4 regions of the Aliikangiella aequoris genome follow, and region 3 is predicted to be linked to each of the others. Evidence: predicted binding sites of a transcription regulator. Region 3 holds the regulator's gene; each other region holds the start of a gene.

Region 1 (5,531 bases), 1.3 Mb from region 3:
TTTTTACCATGGTATCAATAGCGATACCTTCTTCAAGTTCGCCGTCTTCTACAAGAGCAATATTTTCAAATGAAATGCTTTCTTCTAAGCTGTTGTCTTGATAAGCAGACTGCTTGCCGAGGTGTAAATTAAAGCACTGATTATATTCACTATAAAAACTTTTTAACAAACCTTCTTTTTTAAGCCGCAATAGGCGCATTGCCTCAAAGTGAGCATTGTTATAAGCGTTATTAGACATATCAAATAGTTGATCATCAGCTTGCTCTAACATAGCGTGAAGCAGCTGTTCTAGCTCTTTAAGGCAAACTTTGCGCGACTGATCGACTAGCGCCGGCAATGGTCGCAATAGCCCTTCGCTTTGCTTGCTTAAGCTTTTTGAATTGAAATCTAAAATGTGGCTTTTGGAATTACCCACAACGCTTATCCTTTACTTTGTTTAACTAGAATAAGAATTAAGCCGCTAAATGCCATGCTTGTGACGCTACTTATTGCCTTTTTTTTAAAGGCCATTTTAGCAGGAGGTATTAATTACTAATAAGGTTGTCATGTATTCAGACTAAAAGTAGAAACAGCCTAGTCACTAGGCTAGCAATTTACCTTAAAGAACAACAAGCCATAACAGCCAACTTATCACAAGCCAAGTATTGAATTAGCAACATAATGCAGAATACTGGGATAGTTACTATAGTAGATTGCGTCCAAATACAGTGTGACCTATAACTCAAAACACTCAAACTTAATCTTAAACGTTTATTAAGTGTGAGCCTGTTTGACTAAAAATGAAACTTAGAATGCTAAAAAATCTCAAAATGAAATTCCTTTAGACGATTTCGTAATGACCTTGAATTCACTTATAGTAATAAGTATAAGTGGACACCTATTTTACTACTTGAGTTAATTGAGCGAAGCCCACATAATCCAGCGTGTCTTAACTAATTATCTATTGTGACCCTTAAAAAGTAGCCTATTTTATGCACAACTCAAATGACAATAACCCGCCACCGAACACTCAACCTATTGGCAATAGAATGATAACCATTGCGTGGGTTATTGTTATTTTGTTGTTAACTTGGTTATTTGGCAACTGGGAAGAAAAACAAATCAACCCTAACCAAAATGTCTTAAGCAAAACCAACAATGAGTTTATTGAAGTCGTTTTGCATGCCAACCGTGCTGGACACTATTTAGTGGATGGCTTCATTAATCGCCGTCCCGTGACATTTCTGCTCGATACGGGGGCAACTAACGTTGCAGTGCCAGGAGCGCTCGCCTCATCATTAGGACTTGAACCCGGGCAAAAACGCTATTCTCAAACCGCTAACGGCACTGCCGTTGGAGCTACAACCCGCATCAATAGTTTAGAGATTGGCGAAATTAAACTGTATGACTTAGAAGGAGCGATACTCCCTGGGATGCAAGGAGAGCAAATATTACTGGGAATGAATGTGTTAAAGCGACTCGAGTTTGCCCAAAAAGGCAAACAATTAACCTTGCGGCAATATCGCTAAATGCTAGAATAACGACAATTTTTTCCCTATTGAGACAAGAAGTTGGATCAACAACAGTTTGAAGAGTTACTTAACCATGAAATTCAGCGTATGTGCGAGTTTGCGCTATATGAAGATCTAGCTGGTAAAGACAATATAGATATCACTGCAGAACTTATTCCTGCAGAAAAGCAAGCAAAGGCCACTCTGATAACCCGCGAACCAGGAATTGTTTGTGGCAAAGCTTGGGTTAACCAAGTATTCCTACAGCTTGGCAATAAGGTTACTTTAAATTGGCACGTTAACGACGGCGATCCAATCCAAGCTAACCAACTACTTTGTGAGCTTACGGGTAATGCAAGAGATTTACTCACAGGAGAACGCGCTGCGATGAATTTCTTGCAGACATTATCGGCAACCGCGACTCTCACCAACCATTATTACCAAAAAATTTCGCATACGGCTTGCAAACTATTAGATACCCGCAAAACCATTCCTGGGATGCGCTTTGGTCAAAAATATGCGGTAAGAACCGGCGGCGGAACTAATCACCGACTCGGCTTATCCGATGCATTCTTAATTAAAGAAAACCATATCATGGCCTGTGGTGGAATTTCTCAAGCACTAACCCAAGCGATACAAAACCACCCTGATCAGCTGTTAGAAATAGAGGTAGAGTCACTTAACGAATTAAAATTGGCACTTGATGGCAACGCTCAAGTTATCATGCTAGATAACTTTAACCTTGCAGATATGCGCACAGCGGTGAGTTTAAGGAACCAACATCGTAACCAAGCTAAATTAGAAGCTTCTGGCAATGTCAATATTGAAACCATCAGCGAAATAGCGGCTACTGGCGTAGACTACGTATCCGTTGGCGGCTTAACCAAAAATATACAAGCGTTAGACTTGTCTATGCGAATTGATTTAAATTAACTGACCAATTGCGCTCATTTAACACCTTAAGTTACAAAATGTGTCACTCTTGCACATTAGATGTGACGCAATTTGTCACATTGATAATCATTAAGCTAAAAATCTGTGAACAGCGGAGTGAGACTTACGTCACACAAAATATTAAAAACTCAATCGACATCTCAGTGAGAGCTATCTGAAAAATCATATCCTTTTGATTTTAAAGATATTTTTATGCCGCAAATAATAAAATAGCGTTATATTAAATAATCTCCTTTTATTCTTGCAACCTCAAACCAAAGTTGGCACTATCTTTGCTGAACTAACTACAAGATGTTTTGTCTTGTTTTTTTTTCGAAACGGTCTACTTTTAAAGTTACGTTTCAAAATAACTAAAATCCTAACTCAACTTGAGGTATTTAAAATGAAAAAAGTACAATCTGGTTTTACACTGATTGAATTAATGATTGTTATCGCAATCATCGGTATTCTTGCTGCGTTCGCAATTCCTGCGTATCAAGACTATGTAGCTCGTTCACAAGCTGGTGAAGCTTATGCACTTGCATCTGGTCTTAAAGTTCAAGTTGGCGATGTTTACATGGATGAAGGATCGTTTGCCGGTGTAGCTAGCGGTAGTGATGGTATTCCGGCTGCAGGTTCTGTTTCTGGCAAGTATGTAACACAAGTTGGAATTGCTGCTGGCGTAATTACAGCGACTTTAGGTGGTGACGCAAGTGCTGCAATTGCCGGTGGTACTGTTGAGCTATCTCCTGTAGATAATGGTGGTTCTATTAGCTGGGAATGTTCTTTCTCTGGTGAAGATAAATACGCACCTAAAGCTTGTAGATAATTTTATATGAGTGAAGCTACCCTAGCTTCACTCTTTCTCTCGCTTACCGCCCTAAAACTCAATTGTTCAAACGTTAATTAATGTTTGCATTATGTATCACGCTAATTTTTGCCTAAGTATTGAGGAAGTTAAATTATGAACTCTAAAGGCTTTACTTTAATTGAGCTAATGATAGTAATTGCAATCATTGGAATATTAGCTGCTTTCGCTATTCCGGCCTATCAAGATTATGTAGCTCGAAGCCAAGCTGGCGAAGCTTATGCTTTAACCAGTGCTATAAAGGCAATGACTGGCGATATTTACATGGATGAAGGCACCTTCGCTAATGTTGATAATGGCTACTTGGGCATTCCAATGGAAGACTCACTCAGTGGACGTTACACATTAAGAACTTCTGTCGAAAATGGTGTAATTTTGGTCGAATTAGGTAATGATGCGAGTGCGGTTATATCTGGAAACTCTGTTAGACTTTCACCTGTCGATAACGGCGGCTCTATAAGTTGGAGTTGCTCATTTAACGGAGAAGATAAATACGCCCCCAAAGCCTGCCGTTAAACATATCTAATCAGTAAGCATACTATTACAATTTCTTAACTAGTATAGCCTTACTAAATTTACTAATGTTACACAGTTCTGCACACTAAACTCTACAAAAATTATAAAGCGACCTAAAAATGTCTACGTGGTTAAAAAACCTCTCTAACTCAAAAGCAATTCTCATGCTTTTTACAATTAGCTTAGCGCTCATTTTATTTTCTTTGGGTATTGAAGGAGCATTTCTCTTCGATGACACAGCCAACTTACCGGCAATACTACAAGTTACTGACTGGCAATCATTTATAGAATACGCTTTTAGCGGTATTTCAGGCCCTACAGGTCGCCCCGTCTCTCTGATTAGCTTTATGCTCACAGCAGATGCTTGGCCTGGTCACCCTGAGATCTTTTTAGCGGGAAATATTATTTTACATCTCGTTAATATTTGCCTCGTCTATTGGTTAACTCACCAGCTGAGTTTAATGAGCTCGTTCACTAACAAACAAGCCTTCACTTGTGCTATTTTGACTTCGGCTATTTGGGCAATACTTCCAAACCATGTATCAACTGTTTTATATGTTATACAAAGGATGACATTATTAGCGACTACTTTTGGCCTGTTTAGTTTAATTATGCTAATTTACGCGCTAACCACGGACAATAAGAAAATATTTTCAAAATATTCGATTGCATCTATTATTTCTATAGGTCTAGCAATTTTAAGCAAAGAAAATGCGGCTATTATTTTTGTAATAGCCTATTTTATAGTTTCATTCTTCGCAGGGAACGATTCGAAATTAAGACAAGAAACAAAATCACAACGATATTTTTGGTCTAGTTTATCTCTTATTTTGCTCGCTTATTTAAGCACTCATATTATTAATGCAGAGCAATACTACTCAAACCGCCCTTTCTCACTTAGCGAGCGAGTATTTACTCAGTTTGAACTTTTCATTACCCATTTTTCTAATTTTCTGTTTCCTCGCCCTGTCACCAACAGTTTATTTAATGACCAAATAGCTGTGGTTAGCTCTGTCTCTGATTACTTAACTAGCGGGTTTATTGGTTTATTGATATTGAGCAGCTGTATCTATGCGTTTACACGTGTTTATCAACAACGCTGCCTTGTATCATTTTGGATATTATTTTTCTTTGCCGGACACTTAATTGAATCTACTGTTATCGCACTTGATCTTTACTATGAACACAGAAATTACCTCCCATTTATTGGGCTAAGCGCTGCTCTAGCAACGCTTAGTGTGAAAGTAGCTGCACAATACCGTAAATATTTAACAATAGGCATTGCGCTATTTCTAATAGCGAACATCTACGCTACTTTTTCTCGCGCATCCCTATGGGGTAATCCTTTTAAAGCGGCGGCTTACTGGGCTGAGCTAAACCCCAAATCATTGCGTGCTCAAGAAAATGCTGCGGTCCAATTTTCTAAAACATCTAATTTAGAGGCTGCAATTATCTACTTAAAGAGAGCTTATGCAATTGAACCCTCTCCTTTTATAACGCTCAACGCGATTAACTTAGCCTGCAAAAAGAAGGGAAAAGTATATGGTCTGCTATTTAACCCAAACGCTTTTAAAGATAACTTAAAGTCAAATAGAGATTTTCCTGTGGCAATGGAGACATTAGCGTTACTTAAACAAGGTAAGTGTGATGATTACACCCCTAACCAGCTTTTAGAAATGAGCAACAATATTTTAGCTAACCCGGAATACGCATCTAATTCTATT
Region 2 (5,531 bases), 1.8 Mb from region 3:
CCTGTCGGCGTTGTTAACAGTGCCTCGCCTTTTTGTTTACTTTGCGCTTTTATTTGCTTAATCAGCTCAGCGTTTAGTTCAATTTGCTTTAGCAAGTATTTTTGCTGCTGTTGTTTAAGGCTATTTTTTTTCCAAAAATTTAATAACATCATTTTTAAATATCCCTCTATTCAGTCGATTAAAGCCTCTCGCTATTGCTCACTCTTAGTGCGAAGATAGCTTAAACTTTTGCTAAAACCAATCTTCATGATAGTAAGCTTTATCAGGCGCCAAACTATTGCGCCTAATACAATTTGTATCAATAAGAGCGCGCACAACACGACGGGAATGCTAAGTCCAAATGAGTAAAGCGCAGCACCTATCGCGACACTAATTACGATCCAACCAGTCATTACAATGGCGCTAAAAATTAGTAATAGAGCAAGCGCAAAAGCAGCACTATCAAGGCTCATTTCCCACTCGTTTTTTAGCAGCTTGCAGTGTAAATCGATTTTATAGCGATAGCATTCGTAAATTTGCGATGTTAAAAGCTTAAGCTCAGAAAGCAACGTAGATGTGTCGCTAGACACATCTACTTTTTCTTCCGCGGCCTCCGATTGACTCGCTGATTGCGTGTTCATAGACACTCCCGAGGATCTTAAGAACGGCGGCTTAACAATGATGAAACTAGTACGCCAGCAGCAAAAGCGATGCCCGCTGTTGCTAAAGGATTCTTTTTTGCTATTGTTTTGGCTTGATCTGCAGAAGCCTTTAATTGACTTTGCAATTGAGCGCTTTTATCGGTAACGTTTTCTTTCGATTTAGCTGCAGCATCTCGCAGGCTACTTTCAGCAACTGACGCTTTGCTTGCAACTTTGTCAACAGATTCATGTAACTTATGAGTGGTTTTATCTGTCCACGGAGAGTTAATAGAGTCCGTCATAGATTCTGATTGTGTGTTTGCTCTCTGTTGATTAGCCATAGTAAAACTCCTTTAGTTAACAGTTTATATAGTTCACTCTAATGCTTTGTGATTTTTAATAACCTTAGCCATTTGCAAAAACCAAAGTTTTTTACAATCTCAATAACTTTAGAGTACACAAACGTTTTTGAAACGCTTACTCAAGCAAAAGCAATCAACGTGCCAACACACAAAAGTTTTTATGTGAATACGCACTCCCCCCTTTAAAACAGCTAACTCACATGACAATTACTTGAACAACCATAGGTTATCAATAACCCGTATCTGCCTCATCGAGTAGCTAGCTAGTTGCGCAAGTTGATAATTTTTACCGACAACCTTGAAACTATTTCAAAAAAACAAATTTAACCAGCGGCATTGCAGCAGCGCTAATTTCTATTGCCTCTCCAAGAGCTTTTAAATACAAGCTCTGCAGCGATTAAACCGTTTTACTTTAATTGCTGGCACAGTTTTCGCTTGATGCATTAACAATCACGTTACTAACAAGCTAGTAATTAACAAGCTAGTTAGTAACAAGCTAACCTATAAGGAGGATGTCGATGTTATCTTGGTCAATCACATTTTTGGTTATCGCACTTATCGCGGCGGTATTAGGGTTTGGCGGTATCGCAGGTACTGCAACAGGTATCGCAAAACTATTGTTTTTTTTATTTATCGTCCTGTTTGTTATTTCAATGGTTATGCGAGTGGTTGGAGGAAAACAGCCACCGGTTTAAATCACCCGCACAGTTCAAACCAAATACAGCTTAGTATTTTTCAGACTTTATAGCTTACAGTTAATTGCAACTTTTAAACTAGGAGAAAAAAAATGAAATTATTATACCCATTATCATTAGTATTAGTATTGTTCCTAAGCGCGTGTGAAGAACAAGGTCCAGCAGAAAAAGCAGGAGAAAAAGTCGACGAGATCGCTAAAGACGTAGGTAATGAAATAGAAGATGCTTGCGAAAAAGTTAAAGACACCGTTGATGCTAAAGACAAAGACTGCTAAAACATAGTTAATAGAAACGCAGGTTAATCCTGCGTTTCTATTGGCATGAGCACTTTGGTTTGCTTATTTGGTTTTAGCTTATTTGTTCTAGTTGTATTAGTAATATCATTACTCGGCTTTATCGTATTTTTCTAATTTGTTGTACAAGGTTTTTACACTTATTCCTAACTGCTCAGCGGTTTCTGATTTGTTTCCTTCGTTGTCTTGCAGAGTTTTTTCTATTGCTCGTCGTTCAATTTCTTCTAGCGGAATACCTGAAGGTACAGTTTGAGTAACAGACTGTGATTCTCCCCTTAACTCATCTTCTAGAATTAAGTGTTCAGAGTCAATCATATCTTCAGCTAATATAAATGCCCTTTCTATTGCGTGTTTTAGCTCTCGCACATTACCTGGCCAGTCGTATTCAGATATTTTACTTATTGCATTAGCAGTAAAGCCTTTAGCGCTATCTTCTTCAGCATTTCTATAAGCTAAAAAATGATTGGCTAAGCCTAAAATATCACTACCTCTATCTCGAAGCGGCGGAACTCTAATAGGGAAATGAGCTAAACGAAAATATAAATCTTCTCTGAACAATTCATTTTTAATCGCTTCGGATGCTTCACGGTTAGTTGCCGCTATTACTCTTACATTGGCTAGTTTTACTTTTTCACTTCCAACTGGCCGATATTCATTTGACTCTAACACGCGTAACAATTTCACTTGGTGCTCAATAGGCATTTCTGTTACTTCATCTAAAAACAGCGTGCCACCGTCGGCTTGTTCAAACACGCCGCTTCTATCTTTATTAGCCCCTGTAAACGATCCTTTAACATGTCCAAAAAGTTCACTTTCTATTAACTCGGGACTTAATGCTCCGCAATTAATGGCAATAAATGGTTTTTCAGAGCGTGAACTAGCTAAATGAATGGTGTGCGCAACTAGCTCTTTGCCCGCGCCGCTTTCTCCTACAATAAATACGTTAGTATTTGAGTCAGCAGCTTTACGAATAACTCGATACAAACGGCGCATTACTGCAGAAGAGCCAACTAGTAAGCCAAACTGATCAAGCTCGCTTTTAATCGCCTTAGAGGAAGATGCCTTATGCTGACTTACCTCTTGGTATAATTCATCTAAAAGCTCTTTTAACACTTTAAAATCAATGGGCAATCTTAAGTGATAAGTTACCCCTCGCAACATGGCGTTATCTATGGCTTCGTTTGGCTCACCATTACTAATAAATATGACATCAATTTCCGATAAAATTTTGCTTTCTATTAGTGCGTCGTAATCCTGTTTAGAAAAGCCATCCACTTGTACAATAGCAATATCACAGGCGCTCTTAACACATGTCTCAATCCAAGCGTTGCTCTCTGTATTTACAATTTCAAATTGGGTAATGCACTCAGTAGTTCTTAATTGCTCATTTAATGAGCTATCGACAATATGCAATAACATGCTTGGACTAACCACGTTGAATTCTCCTTTTGGCTCAACGAAAGCGAAACTTAATTTAAAACATCCTTGTAATTTTAACAAGTTCCTTTGTAATTAATACCTAACTGGTATCACTTTCAACCAATAAAGTGACTAAGCAGCTTGATATGACCTTTATTTTGGGGCTTCAAAAGCTATTTTCAATTGTGGCATGCACTTTGCTTTTCCTAGAGTGAGGTTCAGCGATATTGATGTACTTTTAAATAATGGCTGAATTAATTTTTGTTTACTATAAAAGGAGAATCGCATGAAATTTTCAATGAACAAATCGCTTATTCCTTTAGTTGTGGCAACAGCACTTTCGCTTCCAGCAATGGCTAATAATGATAAGTCAGAAAGCGCTATGAATGACGCTTGGTTAGACGGTAAGCTTGACACAGTGATCATTCTTAATGAACACCTTAACCCATTGAAAATTGAAACCGATGTGACCAATGGTGTCGCTGTTATTACAGGTAAAGTTGACAATGAAGTAGAAAAAGATCTTGCAACTGAACTTGCTAAAAGTGTCGAGGGTATTAAAGAGGTTGAAAACCGCTTAATTGTTGCAGATAGCGAAAAAGAAGCTGACTCGAATGATGATTCGATAATGTCAGATATTACGGATGCGTCAATAACCACCGCAATTTCAACCAAGCTTTTATTAAATACCGAGATCGATAGCACCGAAATTGATATTGATACAGATAATCGTCGAGTGGTAATTAATGGAACGGTTGAGTCGGAAGCAGAAAAAGATTTAGTACAACAAATTGCCAAAAATACGTTTGAAGTGAAGAAGGTAGAAAACCGCCTGGCAGTGAAGTAATTAACCAGTCGTTTAGCCCGCTTCGGCGGGCTCTTTTTCAATTTTTAACGCTTTAGTACACCTTGGAGTTGATTATGGGAGAGCGTCAGTTAGAGCAAATTGGTCGATTAAATGCGACCGACCCAACGGTGATTTTTGAGGTTGCTAAGCTAACCGAAACAAGCTTTATTTTTTTTCAAACAATCGCGGAGCAAATCCAACTAAAAACATTACGGAATATAATGCTAAAAATGGCAACGCAGCGAAAAGCCATGTTGAGCGCTTTAGTTGAGTCTAGAGCAGCAAGCTACGCAACGCTCAAACACAAGCCGCTAATTAATGAACCGGCAAAGTCTATTGCACAATGGTATCAGTCGAAACTACAGCAAGATCAATTGGCTTTTCCTTCGCAGTTTATTGAGGAGCTAGAATTTAACGAGCGTAAGCTACTGAGTTTTTATCGTCAGAGCATTCGCAATATTGCCGATGAACAGTTAGTGAAAGCGCTAGCATCACATATTGCTTCAATTCAAATCACCTTTGATAAACTACGCCAAAGCCGTTTCGATTAGACTTACCGCCGTCTTTTATCACAATTTTTTATCACAACCTTTTGTTGCAACAATCAGCAAACTAATAGCTACGCTGTTTGTTGCAACATTTTGCTTTTTTACCGCTCGTTCCCTCGCCCACTTGTATAAACATGGCCAAGTGGTTTATTTCTCGGTACACTTTAATAAAAATTACAAGACTGACGGATCACACCTATGCAGCAGCCAAATAGCTCACCCACCGCTCCAACTGTCGAATATTTAGGACACCCCAAAGGGCTTTATATCTGCTTTTTAACCGAAATGTGGGAGCGATTTTCATTCTATGGAATGAAAGCACTTTTATTTCTTTACCTAATTAAATATCACCTATTTACTGATGAAAATGGATATAGCCTACTCGGTGCGTATGGCGCGCTAGTATACGCACTACCCGTAATCGGCGGGCTACTTGCGGATCGCTATTTAGGCATGCGAAAAGCAGTAATTTTTGGTGCTAGCTTGCTCGTTTTAGGTCACCTAGGCATGGCATTTGAAGGCCACAAAGCCGCTTTAATTGACGGCGAAGTAGTTCGCGATGAGTCTGCATTACAAGTGTTTTACTTTTCACTGGCATTAATTTGTATGGGAGTTGGCTTTTTAAAACCCAACATTTCGACCATAGTAGGCAACCTCTACGCGCAAGAAGATCCAAGGCGAGACTCTGCATTTACTATTTTTTACGCTGGCATAAACGTTGGGGCCTGGCTCGCGCCACTAATTTGC
Region 3 (5,531 bases):
TCACTTGGGGTTTAAATAGTTGCAGCCTATTATTCGCCAAAACCGGCTTCAAATAGCTCTCGTAGTGCGGTTAACGCTTCTTCAGCTTGTGGCCCTTCACTTGTTATTACCACATCGGCATGTTGAGGCGCATTAAGGGTTAGAAGTTTTATCAGACTATTTGCGGGAGCGGTGGTTGCCTTGTGCTTCAGCTCGATATTACAGTCGAATGTAACGGCTAAAGCAGCTATTTGCGCAGCTGCACGAGCATGCATTCCTTTTTTATTGGTGACTTTACATTGAATTGAAGGCATAAGCTCCTTGTCTTTATTTTTGTTTGTCTAGCTCCCTATGCCGAATTTGCGTGTTAGGGAACAGTGCCTTAAAGTTTTTTGCAAGTTTTTCTGCTACGTAAACCGAGCGGTGTTGACCGCCTGTACATCCGATAGCAACCGTAAGGTAGTTTCTATTATCTTGTTCAAACCGAGGGATCCAGGTTTGCAAAAATATTTTAAGTTGCCAGTAAAATTCTTGAGCGTCTGGCTGAGAGTCTAGAAACTCAATAACTGGTTCGTCTTTTCCAGAAAAACTGCGCAAACTCTCGTCCCAATAGGGATTTGGTAAGCAACGCGCGTCAAAAACAAAATCTGCATCGTTCGGTGCGCCGTTTTTAAAGCCGAATGAGGTGAACAATAAACTTAAATGCGATGATTGCTCTCCTAAAACCCTATTCACAATCATAGTACATAATTCGTGGGGGGACTTAGAAGTTGTATCAATCACTAGCTCTGCATAGCGAGTTATTGGCTCTAGGCGTTGCTTTTCTTGCTCAATTGCCTCGGCTAAAGAGTAGCCTTCGGCGGTTAACGGGTGGCGACGGCGAGTTTCGCTAAAGCGTTTAAGCAGGGTTGCATCATTCGCGTCAATAAAGATGACATCTAGGTGGTATTGGCTTGCTTCAATTTGCTTAATTAAATTGTCAAACTCTTCTACTGTATGGGTAACATTGCGAGCGTCTACGCCGATAGCTAACCCTGGATAATGGCTATCAATTTGGTCAAGAAGCGCTGGAATGAGTTTAACCGGAATATTATCAACACAATAAAAGCCTTGATCTTCAAGCGCTCTTAAAGCGACTGTTTTTCCTGAGCCCGATCGCCCACTAACAATAATACGTTTCATACCTTTCCCTTTGTTGGCCAGTATGGCCGAGTTCTAGAGCCTAAAAATACTTTTTTGGTGACAGGTATTATTATAGTAACGCGAGATTGATTTCTGGCTAGTGTTTGAGTCTAATTGTTGTAATTTTTTGTGAATCAATCGACGTTATTGGCTTGTAGCTTTATTAAAAATTTGTAATAGCGCATCATTGCAGTGTGCATGGCGTATTTGGGCAACAACAGAAGGCTCAGACAATACTTTTGCAATAGCTGCTAAGCATTTTAACTGCGCTTCGTCGGCTTGTTCTGGAACCATGATGGCGAAAATAATATCAACAGCTTGGTTGTCGGGGGCGTCATAATCGACTGGTTCTTCTAATAGAATAAATACAGCGGTTGCATCTTGGCAAGATTTTACTCTGCCGTGCGGTATGGCAATACCGTTGCCCAACGCAGTAGAACCCAGTCTTTCTCGGGTTAACAAGCTCTCAAATATTTCTTCCGAAGGGCAGCCGATACGCTTGGCTAGCTCTTCACTAACTTTTTCGAGCACTTTTTTCTTGCTACTTAATTTTAAGTGGCAAAAAGTTGATTCTGGTGTGATTAGCTGGCTAATTTTCATTTAAACAACATTCTTAAAAATTAATAGGGCCTAATGTGTCGCACTCTAACACATTAGGCCCTGTTATATTTAGTGGTATTTTTACAATTCTTACAATTTTAAAGGATTAATGACGAATCATCTTTTCTTTGTGCTTAATCACCTGCCTATCGAGCTTGTCCACAAGGCTGTCGATTGCGGCATACATATCTTCTGATTCACTATTAGCAAATATTTCACCGCCGTTAACATTTAACTTTGCTTCAGCAATTTGGCGAATTTTTTCGACTTGTAAAATCACGTGAACATTATTGATATGGTCAAAATGACGCTCGATTTTCTCAAACTTGTCATACACGTAGTTTCTTAAAGAGTCTGTAATATCAAGATGTTGACCGGTTAAATTAATTTGCATAATTGTATTCCTTCGTTTGTGGATGGAAAATTAGTTGATTATTAATTGACTAAAACTATTAATAATCAGCCTAATACTTAAAGAATCAATATTACCGCGTTGTTTAAAGTAGTCTCTTTCGCTCGTTTGAAGGCGGAATAGACATAGCTTCACGGTATTTTGCTACCGTACGACGCGCAACTTTGATTCCTTGATCTTTTAACAAATTGGCTAACTTACTGTCGCTTAATGGTTTGGCTTGGTTTTCTGCACTAATTAACTTCTTTATAACAGCTCTTATGGCTGTTGACGAACACTCACCGCCTGCCGTAGTGCCGACATGGCTAGAGAAGAAATATTTTAATTCAAAAATGCCACGTGGGGTGTGCATAAACTTTTGTGTTGTTACTCTTGAAATCGTTGACTCGTGCATGTCGACTTCTTCTGCTATATCGTTTAGCACCAATGGTTTCATCGCTTCTTCGCCGTACTCTAAAAAACCAATTTGCTTTGATACAATACATGAAGCTACTTTAAGTAAGGTTTCATTTCGGCTTTGTAAGCTTTTAATAAACCATTTGGCTTCTTGCAAATTATTCTTTAAATATGTGTTGTCTGGGCTATTGTCGGCGCGCTTAATCATAGCCGCATATTCGTCATTAATTTTTAGCTTGGGGGTGCTACCACCGTTGAGCTCTACTCCCCAAATACCGTTGCTGTCTTTGCTCACAAACACATCGGGAATGATATACTGCGCGGTGTTTTCCGTGAGCTGATTACCTGGTCGCGGATCGAGCGTTTGTATGAGGTCAATAGCAGATTTAAGTTGGCTTTCGCTAATGTTCATAGCCCGCATAATTTGCCGGTAATTGCGACTTGAAAGGTGCTCAAACTGCTGTTGAATGACTTTTTCGGCGAGGTCTGCGCCTTCAACACCAGCTTTTAGTTTTCTTAATTGAATGATTAAACATTCTTGTAAGTTTCTTGCGGCAATGCCCGCAGGCTCAAAACTTTGTAATAGGTGCAGCACGGCTTCAACTTCGTCTACTTCGACCGACTCAATTGACTCTTGCTCTACCAGTTCGTCATATTCTTCAGCGAACATAGCAACGACTTCTTCTAAGGTGGTTTGCAGATAGCCGCGATCATCTATCGAGTCAATCAATATAGTGGCTATGGCGTAGTCAATATCAGAGAGGTTAGTCATATCAATTTGAAATTGAAGTTGATCACGAAGTGATTCGCTCGTTTCGCCTTGGTAGTCTAACTGAGTCCCATCGCTGGCGTTATAGTTGGAGTTTGGCCCCTGTGAAGTGTATCCCCAGTCTTCCCACTGAGTGTCGGTTTGTAACTCAGAGGCTATTTTATCATCAGCTAACTGATCACTGGTGTCTCTATCAACAGAGGATTCTGCATTGGGTTTTTCTTGGGGAGTATTTTGTTCTGCATTCGAAGTCTGTTCTTCAAGCGCTTCTGCCTCTAAAAGTGGGTTAGAGTCGAGCGTTTCTTGAATTTCACTTTGAAGGTCTAAATTTGACAATTGCAACAATTTAATCGCCTGCTGCAACTGAGGCGTCATGGTTAGAGATTGACCAATTTTAAGCTGTAAAGATTGTTTCATTCAGTTTTATTGTCCAGAGACTTGCCATGCGTCTCTCTTATTTATAACTATAGCAGTTAAATTCTAGTCAGGTGAAAATTGTCGTTACTAATTGACAATAATCCGTATGTTTTTTAATTGGTTTTGTTTACCGTTAATCTTAATATGCAGATCATTTGGACCATATTCAAGTGCAAAAGTGCATAAAAATATTTCTGCTTATAAAATGTACTAAAAGTGTAGCGTTTTAGTGGTATAAAACTTTAATTGGGTATGAATCGTTGGAGACAGAGTAAAATTGTATCTTGGCTTTACAAAGTAAAGTTTTCGCCAAGGTAGACCTCTTTGACTTTTTGGTTGTTGAGTATTTCTTGCGGCAACCCTTTGGCTAATAGGTGACCGGATTGAACGATATAAGCACGTTCACAAACATCGAGTGTTTCACGTACATTATGATCGGTAATTAAAACGCCTAAACCGCGATCGCGCAAATGTTGAATGATTGATTTAATATCGCTAACAGAAATAGGATCAACGCCAGCGAAAGGTTCATCTAATAGAATAAATTTAGGGTCATTAGCAAGTGCGCGAGCTATTTCTACTCGCCGGCGCTCTCCACCAGAGAGTGCCATACCTTGGCTTTTGCGAATATGCGTAATTTGAAACTCTTCTAACAAGCTTTGCACTTTAGCTTCTCGCTGCTGAGCGGTTAAGTTTTTATTAAGCTCTAAAATTGCCATGATATTCTGCTCAACCGACAGCTTTCGAAAAACTGATGCTTCTTGAGGGAGATAACCGATACCTAGTTTGGCTCTTTCATGCATTGCTAAATCGGTAATATCGCGTTGATCCAGTGATATGCTTCCTCGGTCTGTATTGACTAAGCCTACTATCATATAAAAAGAGGTCGTCTTTCCAGCACCATTAGGCCCTAGCAGGCCAACAATTTCTCCAGTTTTTACTTCTAATGAAACGTCGGAAACAACTTCTTTTCCTGAATAAATTTTTGCAAGATTTTTGGCGCTTAAGTGACTCATTATTTTGGCTTCTTTTTTTGTATAATTTCTACTCGGCCCGTACTCATTTTGGGAATTTCAATTTGACCGTTATCAATTTGATAGATTACTTTTTGAGCTCGTATCGTTTCTTGTTGATTAGTTAGAACCACATCGCCTATGAGAGTAATTGTTTTAGTTTGCTCTGCATAGGTCAACTCTTTAGCTTTGGCATGTATTTCCATAGCGCCTTGCTGTGTTATGTTTAATTCTAAGGGAGTACCTTGCACTTTTAACTCAAACTCAGGAGATTGCGTTGAAGTTAAATGTGTACCTTGTATTTTAAGGTTTTTTGTATTGTTTTCTTTTTGGATCATGACGACATTGTGCCACGCTTCGATTGCTTTAGTGCTCTCAACATAATTAATTTTATTGGCAAAAAGCTTCCGTTCTGGCATGGGGGCTTTTGGGGTTTGCATTAATATGGCGGGAGAGCCATGAATTTCGACCTGTTTGTTGGCACTATTTTTGGCATTAAAGGCAATGATTTTGTCCCCATTAATTTGATTGTTTTCGTGTAAAAGTTGCGCATTACCTAAATACTCCATGACATTATTTTTCATGTTGCCATTTAAGCTGTCGCTGGTGATTTTAAAGTTGGTATTGGCTTGAACATAACAAGCAAACAAACTAATTAAAAAGAGCTTGCTAGCTTTAATTGCTTGCTTCATTTTCAACTCCAAGAGTGATGACTTTTTGATTTAAACTAAATGTTTGCTGCTCAAAATCGACTTCTAGCCCT
Region 4 (5,531 bases), 240 kb from region 3:
CAGTGCCGTGAACAGAAATTGCGCCGACAGGATCATCAATTCGAATTTTGTCTAAATATTTAATTGAGAAAAAAGCTGCACTTGCGCCCACACAGCCGAAAAATACTGCCTGTAATGGCGTGGGAGAGTCTGGCGCTGCGGTAATGGTGACAAGACCTGCAAGTGCGCCATTGACGATTAAAGTAAAGTCGGCTTTAGCATAAATAACCAAGCTTAATAAGTAGGTCATTAATGCGCCAGCGGCGGCAGCTGCATTAGTATTAACAAAAATATCGGCGACCGTATTGGCATCGCTAAAACTACTAAAGCTAAGCTGTGAGCCTGCATTAAAGCCTAACCAGCCAAACCATAAAATAAAGGTTCCTAAAGCGACTAGCGGCATATTACCGCCGGGGATAGGTTTAATGCCTTTATCGCTGTAACGACCTAAGCGCGGCCCTAAAAAAATGACCCCAGATAACGCCGCACTGGCACCAGCCATATGGACAATGCCAGAACCGGCAAAGTCGCTAAAGCCCAGCCCTCCCTCACTTGTTGGCGCACCTAAAAAGCCACCGCCCCAAGTCCAATAGCCTTCTATAGGGTAAATTAAAGCGGTAAGCACTATAGTAAACAGTAAAAATGCTGAAAGCTTCATGCGCTCTGCCACTGCGCCCGAGACGATTGACATTGCGGTGGCCACAAAAACAACTTGAAAGAAAAAGTCTACTTTTCGAGACTGAGTTGCATCTGCTGTGGTCGCTTCTATGCCAAAGCCTAAAGTAGGAAGCCAGCTTGCAGCAGGATTGTTTTGATACATTAAGTCATACCCTACTGTTTGAAATGCAATGCAAGCAATAGAATAAAGTAAAAGGTTTTTAGTTAAAATCTCAGTCGTATTTTTGCGACGAACAAGACCGGCTTCTAGCATGGCAAAACCAGCTGCCATCCACATAACTAGAGCACCGGAAAAAAGCAAGAAAAGGGTATTAAATAAGTAGTCAGTTTGACTAATCAAGGAAGCTTGCATGATAGTTATCTCTCTAAAGTTTGTCTAATTGTTTTATAATGTGAGGCTTTCTATAAACCACCACTAGATTGCTTTTAAATCGATTTCACGAGTTCTAATGCGGAGCGAATGGGCTAGCTCCCAAACAAAAATCTTACCGTCACCTGGGCTTCCCGTGTGACTGACATCGACAATACTTTGTATTACTCTGTTTAAGTCTGCTTTAGTCACTGCCATTTCTATTTTTACTTTAGGCACAAAGCGGCTGGTGAAAGTATTACCTCTATATATTTCTGGAACAGCTTTGTGGTTACCAAAGCCTTTAACTTCAGTAATTGTCATACCATTAATTCCATCTTGGATGAGCTTGTCGTATACATCGCTTAGTTTGAAAGGGCGTATGATAGTGGTCAGCCAATACATAAAGTTCTCCTAAAGTTAGTTGTTGTAATCTGCTTAGTTAATAAAAATAATCCTTAGTCCTAAATTGATTTTTGCTGGTACTAAGCTTTAGGTATTTCAATTGTCGTGCCAGAAATTCATTGGGTTTTTATGGAAAAATGACTAGAATTGAATTGCCTTAGTTTACTTTTGGTGCAAACAAGCCCATTGGCTAAGTCAGAGTGTTCTATTTTGGGGCGTTTGGTTGGTGTTATCTTTTAAAAAATGGCCAACTACAACTAGGTATAAGCTATAAAAATCTATCAGCTAAATAAGCTATCAATTATAGGGCGAGTAAAAACTACTCGAGGAGTCGCGCATGGAAAACGATACGAAAAAAACGGCGAGCAATACAATTCAAGTAAAACCCAGCGAGCTGCCAGTATGCTGCCCCCCTAAAAGCCAAGCATTATGGAACCAGCATCCACGAGTCTATATTGAACTTAATAGTCAGCAGCAAGGTGAGTGCCCATATTGTGGTAACGAGTTTGTCCTTAAAGCAGAGTAAATTGAGATGCAGCAATTTTCCATCAAAGGATAACAGGGTTAAATGTTTCAAGAAGCTGCATAATTTTACATTAATCAAGATTAGTTACATTTATTTGCGCTTCGAAGCGCTCTTATTCTGGCAAAATAGCGTTAACTATAGTGCCTTTCGATTGACGTTGTTTAGCAAATTAGCATCACTGGCGTTTGTCAAAGTAACGAGCAATTTCAAATAAAGATAAAAATTGGGGAAAATATGAGTTTAGCTAAGTCCATTTTGCTAGGTTGTGGCATATTTATATTAGCCATAGTTGGCTTTGTGATTATGCTTGCCAACAAGCCTTTACCACCTAAAAAGCCAGAAAAACCAACCGCGCCTTTAGTGCAAGTTTATGCGCCTCAACCCGAAACCGTTGACTTTACAGTCGAAGCTCACGGAGTGGTAACTCCGCGTACCTCCACAATGATTATTTCGGAAGTTTCTGGCGTGGTCCAAACCGTTGCCGATAAGTTTGTTGCCGGCGGTTATTTTGAAGCAGGTGAAGTCATGCTGCAAATCGACCCTACAGATTATCAAGTAAGTTATGAGCAAGCAAAAGCCAAACTAGCTGGGCAGCAAGCCAAGTATCAACAAGAGGTCGCCTTAGCAGAGCAAGCAAAAAAAGAATGGGACCTCACCGGGCGCGCACGAAATAATGCACCAGTATTAGCTTTAAGAGAGCCCTTTTTGAAAGAAGCAAAAGCTAATGTTGATTCAGCACTAGCTGATTTAAAACGCGCTGAGCAAAAACTTGCACGAACTACCATCATCGCGCCTTATACCGGAATGATTAAAAGCAAGCATGTAGATGTAGGTCAATATGTTAGTGTTGGGTCACAATTGGCAGAAACCTTCGCCATTGATTATGCTGAAATTCGATTACCCTTAACCGATCAAGAACTCGCCTTTATTAATGTCCCTAACTGGAATGATATAGACTCTAAAGAGGTGCAAGTAGCGCTTCAAGCTCAATATCAAGGTAAGCTAAATACTTGGCATGCAAGCTTAGTCCGTATGGAAGGCGTAGTAGATGAGCAAAGCCGAGTGCATTATGCGGTAGCTAAAATTAACGACCCTTATGGAGTACTGAGTAGTGCCAATAAAAGTAATAAGCTGCCTCCTTTAAAGATTGGAACTTTCGTCACCGCGGTTATTGCCGGTAAAACTCAAGCAGGCTTAATATCAGTACCCCGTGAAGCGTTTCGAAATTTAAATACAGTATTAGTGGTTGATAAAGACAATAAGCTGCATCTAAGAACTGTCAATGTGGTTCGCACCGAAAGCAGCGTAACCTATATTGATGAAGGGCTAAAAGAGTTTGATCGGATTGTAATGACGCCTTTAGAGTCGCCTGTTGAAGGCAGCAGCGTACGTGTTGACGGTGATGCAACACCACCAAATGTCACTAAAGAAACCGACATAGTCGCTCAAGATTAAGTTGCGGTTTACAAGACCGCCGTGGCCTTGCTTTTTTAAACGCTAAACACGAATTTTAAATGGATAACCCATGACCCCAACATCAAAAAACGCAAGTGGATTAATTGCATGGTTTGCTAATAACGCCGTTGCAGCAAATTTGCTCATGATCTTTATTATTCTTGGCGGCTTAGTTTCTTATCAAATGATGACTAAGCGAATGATGCCTGATATTCAACCAAATTTGGTGCGTATTAGCGTACCTTATTTAGGTGCTGCCCCTGAAGAAGTAGAACAAGGTGTGGTAATTAAAATTGAAGAAGCAGTGCAAGATGTTAAAGGCATTAAAACGATTTCTTCTACGGCAAGTGAGGGGGCCGGTACTGTGGTTGTTGAATTAACCAACAGCACTGACTTAGACGATGCCGTAAACGAAATTAAAATGAAAGTCGACTCTATTGCAACTTTTCCTGGTGAAACAGAAAAGCCCGTCATTTCGAAAGTAGAGTTTACCGCCGAAGTGATGTGGTTAAGTGTTTACGGCAATATGGATCGTCGAACTCGGCAAAATATTGCGCAAGAAGTGCGTGACGAAATTATGGCATTACCGGATGTGAATAAGGCGGAAATTTTAGGTAATCGCCCCTACGAAATTGCAATAGAAATTCCGGAAGCGGTATTACGATCTTACGACCTTTCACTGTCTGAAGTTGCGGCAAATATTCGCAAGTTTTCTATTGATCTTCCCGGTGGTTCTATAAAAACCGATGGTGGTGATATCCGCTTGCGTACTATAGGGCAAGCCTATACAGGAGCCGAATACTCGCAACTGGTTTTACGCACTAATGCCGACGGCACACGGCTGCTGTTGGGCGACATTGCGAACATTAATGACGGTTTTGTAGAGTCTGACGGATACGCGAGATTTAATGGAGAAAAAGCAACTGTCATTCGAGTTAAATCAGTAGGCGAACAGAACGATTTAGAAATTGCCGCTGCAGTTAAAAACTATGTTGCCAACAAAATGAATACCTTACCACAAGGTGCAAAGATAGAGGTGTGGGCTGACGGCTCTTATTACCTACAGCAACGCCTTGATATGATGTTTGACAATATGCTGATGGGGATCATATTGGTGTTTATTTTGTTAACCCTATTCTTGCGTCCTAAAGTGGCATTTTGGGTATTAGTCGGTATTCCAATTTGCTTTTTTGGTGCGTTTTTATTTATGGATAAAGTGGGCGTTGTATCGACTAATATTAACTTTCTATCATTGTTTGGTTTGATCTTAGTTTTAGGTATTGTCGTTGATGATGCGATTATAATTGGAGAAAGCATTTATAGTGAAATTAAAGAAAGAGGCCACTCGGTTGAAAATGTGATTAGCGGCGCCAAGCGAGTTGCGGTACCTGCTACTTTTGGGGTACTCACTACCATCGCAGCGTTTTTACCAATGCTTACTTTAGACGTTATGGTGGCGCCTTTTTTTGAAGCTATTGCTGTGGTAGTCATACTTTGTTTAATTTTTTCTTTAGTTGAATCCAAGCTCATTTTGCCGTCGCATTTAGCTCATATGAAATTTGAGCCTTATGATGAAAAAACTGCGTCACGGTTTAGCAAACTGCAACACGCAATTCGTGAAGGCATGGAAAATTTTGCTAAATATAAATATCAACCAGTGTTAAAGCGACTTATTCAGCATCGCTACCTTACCATGGTAACTTTTCTGGCAGTATTTATATTATCGATCGGCGCAGTCGCTAGTGGCATTTTAAAGTGGGAAATATTTCCTTCAATTCCAAATGATATTATTCAAGCTCGGTTTACTTTGAATGAAGGCGCACCCATAACTGCAAGAGACAAGCTAATTGATAAAATGGAAAACGCCATCCGCCAAGTCGATCAACGTTTAGCGGAACAAGAAAATATGGGTGAGCGAAGTGTTCAACATGTTTTAGCCTGGACCTCGGGTGACTACGGCGGCGGAATGCTGGTAGAGCTTACTAAAGGAGAAAACCGGCTAGTTGACTCTTGGACAATTGAGAGAGAATGGCGTAAACAAGTTGGTGAAGTAGCAGGAGTGAAAGAGTTACGCTTTATTTCCTCTGCGGGTGTTGGGGGTGATTCAGGGATTAGCTTTAGGCTGGTTGGTAGCAACTA

The links. Region 3 encodes sigma-54, which starts transcription at its own class of promoters, with help from an activator protein. Its sites were predicted from a motif close to TGGCACNNNNNTTGCTNT; they were not measured.
Region 1: the regulator sigma-54 is predicted to act here: its motif matches at 2,706-2,723, upstream of ACUR5C_RS06345 (pilin).
Region 2: the regulator sigma-54 is predicted to act here: its motif matches at 3,576-3,593, upstream of ACUR5C_RS03850 (BON domain-containing protein).
Region 4: the regulator sigma-54 is predicted to act here: its motif matches at 1,505-1,522, upstream of ACUR5C_RS13005 (P-II family nitrogen regulator).

The regions. Positions count from the first base shown of each region.
Region 1 is NZ_CM132298.1:1,447,822-1,453,352, reverse strand. It holds gene ACUR5C_RS06360 (DUF1631 domain-containing protein) at 1-415, opposite strand, end outside; gene ACUR5C_RS06355 (retropepsin-like aspartic protease family protein) at 972-1,508, shown strand; gene nadC (carboxylating nicotinate-nucleotide diphosphorylase) at 1,551-2,423, shown strand; gene ACUR5C_RS06345 (pilin) at 2,827-3,252, shown strand; gene ACUR5C_RS06340 (pilin) at 3,388-3,807, shown strand; gene ACUR5C_RS06335 (tetratricopeptide repeat protein) at 3,927-5,531, shown strand, end outside.
Region 2 is NZ_CM132298.1:860,413-865,943, reverse strand. It holds gene ACUR5C_RS03880 (hypothetical protein) at 1-152, opposite strand, end outside; gene ACUR5C_RS03875 (hypothetical protein) at 192-620, opposite strand; gene ACUR5C_RS03870 (hypothetical protein) at 638-961, opposite strand; gene ACUR5C_RS03865 (DUF1328 domain-containing protein) at 1,501-1,677, shown strand; gene ACUR5C_RS03860 (hypothetical protein) at 1,770-1,952, shown strand; gene ACUR5C_RS03855 (sigma-54 interaction domain-containing protein) at 2,061-3,404, opposite strand; gene ACUR5C_RS03850 (BON domain-containing protein) at 3,676-4,236, shown strand; gene ACUR5C_RS03845 (hypothetical protein) at 4,311-4,787, shown strand; gene ACUR5C_RS03840 (peptide MFS transporter) at 4,983-5,531, shown strand, end outside.
Region 3 is NZ_CM132298.1:2,768,304-2,773,834, reverse strand. It holds gene ACUR5C_RS12010 (HPr family phosphocarrier protein) at 30-293, opposite strand; gene rapZ (RNase adapter RapZ) at 307-1,161, opposite strand; gene ptsN (PTS IIA-like nitrogen regulatory protein PtsN) at 1,306-1,761, opposite strand; gene hpf (ribosome hibernation promoting factor) at 1,868-2,155, opposite strand; gene ACUR5C_RS11990 (RNA polymerase factor sigma-54) at 2,259-3,755, opposite strand; gene lptB (LPS export ABC transporter ATP-binding protein) at 4,046-4,771, opposite strand; gene ACUR5C_RS11980 (LptA/OstA family protein) at 4,771-5,460, opposite strand; gene lptC (LPS export ABC transporter periplasmic protein LptC) at 5,444-5,531, opposite strand, start outside.
Region 4 is NZ_CM132298.1:3,004,197-3,009,727, reverse strand. It holds gene amt (ammonium transporter) at 1-1,009, opposite strand, end outside; gene ACUR5C_RS13005 (P-II family nitrogen regulator) at 1,073-1,411, opposite strand; gene ACUR5C_RS13000 (zinc-finger domain-containing protein) at 1,749-1,937, shown strand; gene ACUR5C_RS12995 (efflux RND transporter periplasmic adaptor subunit) at 2,172-3,392, shown strand; gene ACUR5C_RS12990 (efflux RND transporter permease subunit) at 3,463-5,531, shown strand, end outside.